DNA from 2 places in the Robertmurraya sp. DFI.2.37 genome. Region 1 is predicted to be linked to the other one. Evidence: a T-box and tRNA genes for the amino acid it is inferred to sense, from the RefSeq annotation. Region 1 holds a T-box; the other holds one or more tRNA genes.
What was found. A T-box is a leader RNA that pairs with one kind of tRNA and senses whether it is charged. The one in region 1 lies ahead of ileS (isoleucine--tRNA ligase), so its partner is inferred to be a tRNA-Ile.
Positions count from the first base shown of each region.

Region 2: it encodes a tRNA-Ile, which carries the amino acid that the T-box ahead of ileS (isoleucine--tRNA ligase) is inferred to sense. The anticodon was not compared.

Region 1 covers NZ_JARGEJ010000001.1:108,706-112,634, reverse strand. Annotated here, with positions in the region: gene PZE06_RS00550 (DivIVA domain-containing protein) at 87-602, shown strand; T-box leader at 645-888, shown strand; gene ileS (isoleucine--tRNA ligase) at 999-3,770, shown strand.
Region 2 covers NZ_JARGEJ010000026.1:80-3,532, reverse strand. Annotated here, with positions in the region: gene PZE06_RS14460 (helix-turn-helix domain-containing protein) at 1-39, shown strand, start outside; tRNA gene PZE06_RS14455 (tRNA-Glu) at 288-359, opposite strand; tRNA gene PZE06_RS14450 (tRNA-Ser) at 365-455, opposite strand; tRNA gene PZE06_RS14445 (tRNA-Asn) at 459-533, opposite strand; tRNA gene PZE06_RS14440 (tRNA-Ile) at 728-804, opposite strand; tRNA gene PZE06_RS14435 (tRNA-Gly) at 809-882, opposite strand; tRNA gene PZE06_RS14430 (tRNA-Phe) at 931-1,003, opposite strand; tRNA gene PZE06_RS14425 (tRNA-Asp) at 1,159-1,235, opposite strand; tRNA gene PZE06_RS14420 (tRNA-Met) at 1,411-1,484, opposite strand; tRNA gene PZE06_RS14415 (tRNA-Ser) at 1,646-1,738, opposite strand; tRNA gene PZE06_RS14410 (tRNA-Ile) at 1,776-1,852, opposite strand; tRNA gene PZE06_RS14405 (tRNA-Met) at 1,876-1,952, opposite strand; tRNA gene PZE06_RS14400 (tRNA-Ala) at 2,011-2,086, opposite strand; tRNA gene PZE06_RS14395 (tRNA-Pro) at 2,097-2,173, opposite strand; tRNA gene PZE06_RS14390 (tRNA-Arg) at 2,179-2,255, opposite strand; tRNA gene PZE06_RS14385 (tRNA-Leu) at 2,294-2,379, opposite strand; tRNA gene PZE06_RS14380 (tRNA-Gly) at 2,387-2,461, opposite strand; tRNA gene PZE06_RS14375 (tRNA-Leu) at 2,481-2,562, opposite strand; tRNA gene PZE06_RS14370 (tRNA-Lys) at 2,634-2,709, opposite strand; tRNA gene PZE06_RS14365 (tRNA-Thr) at 2,876-2,951, opposite strand; tRNA gene PZE06_RS14360 (tRNA-Val) at 3,009-3,084, opposite strand; rRNA gene rrf (5S ribosomal RNA) at 3,116-3,232, opposite strand.

The DNA.
Region 1 (3,929 bases):
TTTTTTTAGAATTGTGCAGGATTATGAGAGCAAGTGTCGAATATTGATGAATACATACTACTTACAGAAATATGGAGGTGGCCTTCATGCCATTAACACCTTTAGATATTCATAACAAGGAGTTTAACAAAGGGTTCCGAGGTTATGATGAAGATGAAGTAAACGAATTTCTCGATCAGGTAATTAAAGATTATGAAATCATCATTCGTGAGAAAAAGGAATTAGAAGAAAAATTAAATGATATGAATGCGCGCCTTGGCCATTTTTCTAATATTGAGGAGACATTGAATAAATCGATTGTTGTAGCCCAGGAGGCGGCAGAGGAAGTTAAGCGTAACGCACAAAAAGAGGCAAAGCTCATAATAAAAGAGGCGGAAAAAAACGCCGATCGTATTGTAAATGAGTCATTATCGAAGGCAAGAAAGATCGCTTTGGAAATTGAGGATTTAAAAAAGCAATCAAAAGTATTCCGCACACGCTTTAAAATGTTGATTGAGGCTCAATTAGATCTGCTAAATAATGATGATTGGGATCATCTTTTGCAATATGAGATTGACGCGGCAGAGTTGAAATCCGCAGAGGAAGAAGATTCAATGGCTTGACGTCTCGTCATAAAAGAGAATATAATACGTTAATAAAATATATTTCATACGATGAGAGGGACAAGTACACTTTTTTAATCTTATCTGTAGCGAGCCGAAGACGGTGAAAGTTCGGCAAAGATAAAAAGTTGGAAATCACCCTTGAGTACCTAGTTGAACATTTTCAAGAATGGATTCTTTGAAATAAGTAGGCATAGGCGTGTTATTCACGTTACGAACATAGAGCGGATAGATTTTCTATCTACAAGGGTGGTACCGCGGGATTTAAAACCTTCTCGTCCCTTTTTGGGATGAGAGGGTTTTTTGTGTTTTAAAAATGTGGATGAAATGCCTTAAAATCTGAAATTAGGTAATACTGTATGACTAGTGAGCTAGGACTTGTAAGGAGGAAGAGAAATGGAATATAAAGACACGTTATTAATGCCAAAGACAGAGTTTCCAATGCGAGGAAATTTGCCAAAAAGAGAACCTGAAATGCAGGAAAAATGGAATGAGATGGACATTTATAAGGCAGTTCAGGAAAAGACAAAAGGACTTCCTATGTTTGTATTGCACGATGGTCCTCCATATGCAAATGGGGATATTCATATGGGGCATGCTTTAAACAAAATTTTAAAGGATTTTATCGTCCGTTATAAATCAATGAGCGGTTATCATGCTCCGTATGTACCGGGATGGGATACACATGGTTTGCCAATTGAGCAAGCATTAACAAATAAAGGGGTTAAGCGCAAGGAACTTACAGTTGCTGAATTTAGAAAGCTATGTGAAGAATATGCTTATGAACAAATTGACAGTCAAAGAGCTCAGTTTAAACGTTTGGGTGTTCGTGGGGATTGGGAAAATCCATATATCACTTTAAAGCCAGAGTATGAAGCACAGCAAATTAAAGTATTTGGAGAAATGGCGAAAAAAGGTTATATCTATAAAGGGTTAAAACCTGTATATTGGTCCCCATCAAGTGAGTCTGCTCTTGCTGAAGCAGAAATTGAATATAAAGATAAGCGTTCAGCCTCTATTTATGTTGCTTTTGATGTGAAAGACGGAAAAGGGGTACTTGATGCAGATACAAAAATTATTATTTGGACGACAACACCATGGACCATTCCAGCAAATCTTGGAATCACTGTGCATGCTGATTTAAATTATGTCGTTGTTAAAGTAACAGGCAATAAATATGTCATTGCTGAAGAATTATTAGATTCTGTATCCACAGAGCTTGGCTGGGAAGATGCTTCAGTTGTTAAAACATTGAAGGGAAGCGAGCTTGAATATATCGTAGCGAAGCATCCGTTATATGGCCGTGATTCCCTTGTGATGCTTGGTGAACATGTTACGACAGATGCTGGTACTGGTTGCGTTCATACAGCACCAGGACATGGGGAGGACGACTTCCTTGTTGGGAGGAAATACGGTTTGGATGTATTAAGTCCTGTCGATGATAGAGGCGTCTTTACAAGTGAGGCACCAGGTTTTGAAGGATTATTTTATGACAGTGCGAACAAACAAATTACAGAAAAACTTCAAGAAGTTGGCGCCTTGTTGAAATTGGATTTTATTACCCATTCGTATCCACATGATTGGAGAACGAAGAAACCAGTAATTTTCCGCGCAACTGCTCAGTGGTTTGCATCGATTAAAGATTTCCGCAATGAGCTACTGGATGCTGTAAAAGAAACAAAGTGGGTGCCAGCTTGGGGGGAAACTCGTCTCTTCAATATGGTAAGAGATCGTGGCGATTGGTGTATATCACGTCAACGCGTATGGGGAGTTCCGATTCCAGTGTTTTACGGTGAAAATGGCGAACCGATTATTACTGATGAAACGATCAATCATATTTCTGACTTATTCCGTCAGCATGGCTCGAATATTTGGTTTGAACGAGATGCAAAAGATTTATTGCCGGAAGGCTTTACACATGAATCAAGTCCAAATGGAAAATTCACAAAAGAAACGGATATTATGGATGTTTGGTTTGATTCAGGTTCATCCCATCAAGCAGTTTTAGAAGAACGTGAAGACTTACAACGACCTGCCGATCTTTATTTAGAGGGTTCTGACCAGTACCGTGGTTGGTTTAATTCATCATTATCAACAGCCGTAGCTGTTACAGGAAAAGCGCCTTATAAAGGAGTTTTAAGTCACGGTTTTGTACTTGATGGTGAAGGTAGAAAAATGAGTAAATCAATCGGAAATGTGATTATCCCTGAAAAAGTTATGAACCAGCTTGGAGCAGATATTTTGCGATTATGGGTATCTTCCGTTGATTATCAAGCTGACGTAAGGGTCTCTGACGCAATACTCAAGCAAGTAGCAGAAGTGTATCGCAAAATTAGAAATACATTCCGGTTCTTATTAGGAAATCTTGCCGACTTTAATCCAAGTGTAAATAAGGTGGCATACGAACAATTAAGAGAAGTAGACCAATTCATTTTAGTGAAATTAAATCACTTGATAAAAAATGTGAGAAATTCCTATGAGAACTATGAGTATGCTTCCATTTATCATGCGGTCAATAATTTCTGTACACTTGATTTAAGTGCCTTCTACCTAGACTTTGCGAAGGATGTTCTTTATATCGAGGCACCGGATAACGAAGAGCGCCGATCAATTCAATCCGTTTTATATGAATGCTTAATCACTTTAACAAAATTAGTAGCGCCAATTCTTCCACATACAGCGGATGAAGTTTGGGGGCATATTCCAAATGTAGAAGAGGTAAGCGTCCAACTAACTACAATTCCAGAGGATAAAGAACTTGCAAATGGGAATGAATTAGTAAAAAAATGGACTGCGTTTATGGATGTGCGCGATGATATTTTGAAGGCATTGGAAGAGGCAAGAAACGAAAAAGTGATTGGAAAATCATTATCGGCAAAAGTAAGTCTGTACGTTAATGGAGAAACAAAAGACTTGCTTGCTTCTATTTCAGAGAATTTGCAGCAGCTCTTTATCGTATCAGGGTTTGAAATTGCCGGAACGTATGATGAAGCGCCTGATCATGCGCTTAAGCTAGAGCATGCAGCCATTGTTGTGGCGAAGGCGGATGGTGAAACATGTGAACGCTGCTGGGTTGTAACAACTGAAGTTGGAAAAAATGAGCAACACCCAACACTTTGCCCACGCTGTGCAGAAGTTGTAGAGCAACATTACAGTCATTTAAGTTAGGAAAAAACTCTCTAAGACGATCGTCTTAGAGAGTTTTTTTATGGAATTTTTTCTAAGTTTAAAGGGCGAAGAACCATTTTCATTTATACTTTATACAATATGAAAGGGGAAAAAATCTTCCAAGATCGTAAAAGGTTGTTCAGTCTGTCAAATGTTTGC
Region 2 (3,453 bases), on a different contig from region 1:
ATGATTGCCCGGATGAAAAAAGAACTCGGTAACGGATAAAAGAAGGGCGCTAATGATGAAGATATCCTTCATCATTAGCGCCCTTCTTAAACTCCTGTGCGAGTAATAGTAATGTCGTCTCTTATTTCAGTTCTCGTCTATTTAATATAGAAAAGAGTTGCGGGGTTAGATGTCTTTATACTTAAAAGTTTGTTTCCAAATTCAATAAATTTTTAGAGACTAAAACCAGCTCATTTAGTGTAGAACGATAAAAAAAACTGTTGACCTAATGTCAACAGCTTTTTTTATGACCCGTACGGGATTCGAACCCGTGTTACCGCCGTGAAAGGGCGGTGTCTTAACCACTTGACCAACGGGCCTGAAATGGCGGAGAAGGAGGGATTTGAACCCTCGCGCCGGTTACCCGACCTACACCCTTAGCAGGGGCGCCTCTTCAGCCACTTGAGTACTTCTCCATATGGCTCCGCGGGTAGGATTCGAACCTACGACCGATCGGTTAACAGCCGATTGCTCTACCACTGAGCTACCGCGGAAAATTATTATTTCATTCCTCTACCTTGATTACTTTCTGATTGTCCTCATCTCAGAATGCTAGTTCAAGTAGCAGCTCGATGAGTACAACTCGCAACACATTCATGATGCTTTTGCTCGTTGCTCTACCACTGAGCTACCGCGGAATACGATACAAATCTCATGTTCTAGCTTCTATAAATTACAAAAGCAAAGATGGTGGGCCTAAATGGACTCGAACCATCGACCTCACGCTTATCAGGCGTGCGCTCTAACCAGCTGAGCTATAGGCCCCTTTTGGAGCGGGTGATGGGAATCGAACCCACGACAACAGCTTGGAAGGCTGTGGTTTTACCATTAAACTACACCCGCATATTGAAAGCTTCTTTACTTCACTAACGCTTCGTAAAAAAGCTTTGATGGCTCAGGACGGAATCGAACCGCCGACACAAGGATTTTCAGTCCTTTGCTCTACCGACTGAGCTACTGAGCCATCATGATATTAATCCTACATATAGTTGGTCATTGTCCTTCGCCCTCATCTCAGAATATTTTTCAAGATGATGCTCGATGAGTGCGCTGGATGTTTATCCTTGCCGTTTATTCATCGTGCTCTACCGACTGAGCTACTGAGCCAACATATGTAAATGGCGGTCCGGACGGGACTCGAACCCGCGACCTCCTGCGTGACAGGCAGGCATTCTAACCAACTGAACTACCGGACCAAAGCTTTTTCGACGTAGGAGAAAAAAGCTTTCCTCTGTCTTTTTCGACGTAGGAGAAAATAGCTTTCCTCTGTCTTTTTCAACGTTAAGTGAAAATAACTTTTTCTTTATCCTTTCGACGAAAGAAAAATATCTTTCTTTATTTCCTCAAGTCTTATTTAATTGAAAAAGTCGATTGCGGAGGCAGGATTTGAACCTGCGACCTTCGGGTTATGAGCCCGACGAGCTACCAGACTGCTCCACCCCGCGATAATAGTATATACCTAGATAAGCACATGCTACTAGATAGCTTATTGACTGTCCCGATTTCAGTATGCTTACTCAAGGAAGCACTTCAATCGGTACAACTCGCAGTTTACTCAGTGAAGTAACGCTTGTTGCTCCACCCCGCGATAATAGTAAAAGTGATATGGCGGAGGAAGAGGGATTCGAACCCCCGCGCGGTTTAACCCGCCTGTCGGTTTTCAAGACCGATCCCTTCAGCCAGACTTGGGTATTCCTCCGAAATATTATAAGTTGTTTTGCTTATGCAAAAAATAGTGGTGGACCTTGTAGGACTCGAACCTACGACCGGACGGTTATGAGCCGTCTGCTCTAACCAGCTGAGCTAAAGGTCCAATAAAGCTTTGTGGTAAAATATTGGTAGCGGCGGAGGGGATCGAACCCCCGACCTTACGGGTATGAACCGTACGCTCTAGCCAGCTGAGCTACACCGCCAAAGATACTTTGATAAATACTCACTTGATTATGAGTCATTATTAGAATAAATAGTTATTGGTGGAGCCTAGCGGGATCGAACCGCTGACCTCCTGCGTGCAAGGCAGGCGCTCTCCCAGCTGAGCTAAGGCCCCATTAGTATAGTGGTCGGGAAGACAGGATTCGAACCTGCGACCCCTTGGTCCCAAACCAAGTGCTCTACCAAGCTGAGCTACTTCCCGTTCTATGGCGCGCCCGAGAGGAGTCGAACCCCTAACCTTTTGATCCGTAGTCAAACGCTCTATCCAATTGAGCTACGGGCGCAATATACAGTCAATTTCACTACTGCAAAAATACTTTAATGCCGAGGACCGGAATCGAACCGGTACGGTAGTCACCTACCGCAGGATTTTAAGTCCTGTGCGTCTGCCAGTTCCGCCACCCCGGCTAATAAATGGAGCGGAAGACGGGATTCGAACCCGCGACCCCCACCTTGGCAAGGTGGTGTTCTACCACTGAACTACTTCCGCATCATAAAAGGTTTAAAAGTGCGGGTGAAGGGAGTCGAACCCCCACGCCTTGCGGCGCTAGATCCTAAGTCTAGTGCGTCTGCCAATTCCGCCACACCCGCATGTTAAATCATAAGTTCTTTTTACTGATGCATATTAAAGAAAGTTAATTTCTCCTACGTCGTAAAAACTATGGTGAGCCATGAAGGACTCGAACCTTCGACCCTCTGATTAAAAGTCAGATGCTCTACCGACTGAGCTAATGGCTCTAAAGTAAATATGTGCTACTATCAAATTTTCAACTTTGAGATATAGAGCATCTACGATGTCCCCACCTCAGAAAGTTAACTCAAGCAGCAGCTCGATGGGTACAACTCGCAGCAAATTCATAGATGAATTGCTCGTTGCTCTACCGACTGAGCTAATGGCTCTAAATGGTGCCGGCCAGAGGACTCGAACCCCCAACCTACTGATTACAAGTCAGTTGCTCTACCAATTGAGCTAGGCCGGCATATATTAAGACGAAAAAATAAAGAGGTACATTATTTTCGCTAACGCGAAAAAATGTTGGTGGAGGATGACGGGATCGAACCGCCGACCCCCTGCTTGTAAGGCAGGTGCTCTCCCAGCTGAGCTAATCCTCCGAAATAGTAATTTATAATTTATTATTAAACAGCCCGGCAACGTCCTACTCTCACAAGGGGACAGCCCCTAACTACCATCGGCGCTGAGAAGCTTAACTTCCGTGTTCGGTATGGGAACGGGTGTGACCTTCTCGCCATTGTCACCGGACCAGTTTAAATTATCAAGACAAATTCTATTATAATGGTTTTAACTTTTTTTTCAAGTAGAATTTTAAAAGAATTTTCGTTCATAAATTCTAATTGTCAAAAATAATTAAAACTTCCTTATCATAAGCTGTTTATGTAACCTGAGAGCATAGCAATATGAAAATTATTGCACCCTCAAAACTAGATAATGGATGAAGAAGAGAAATTACAGAGAATCTTATC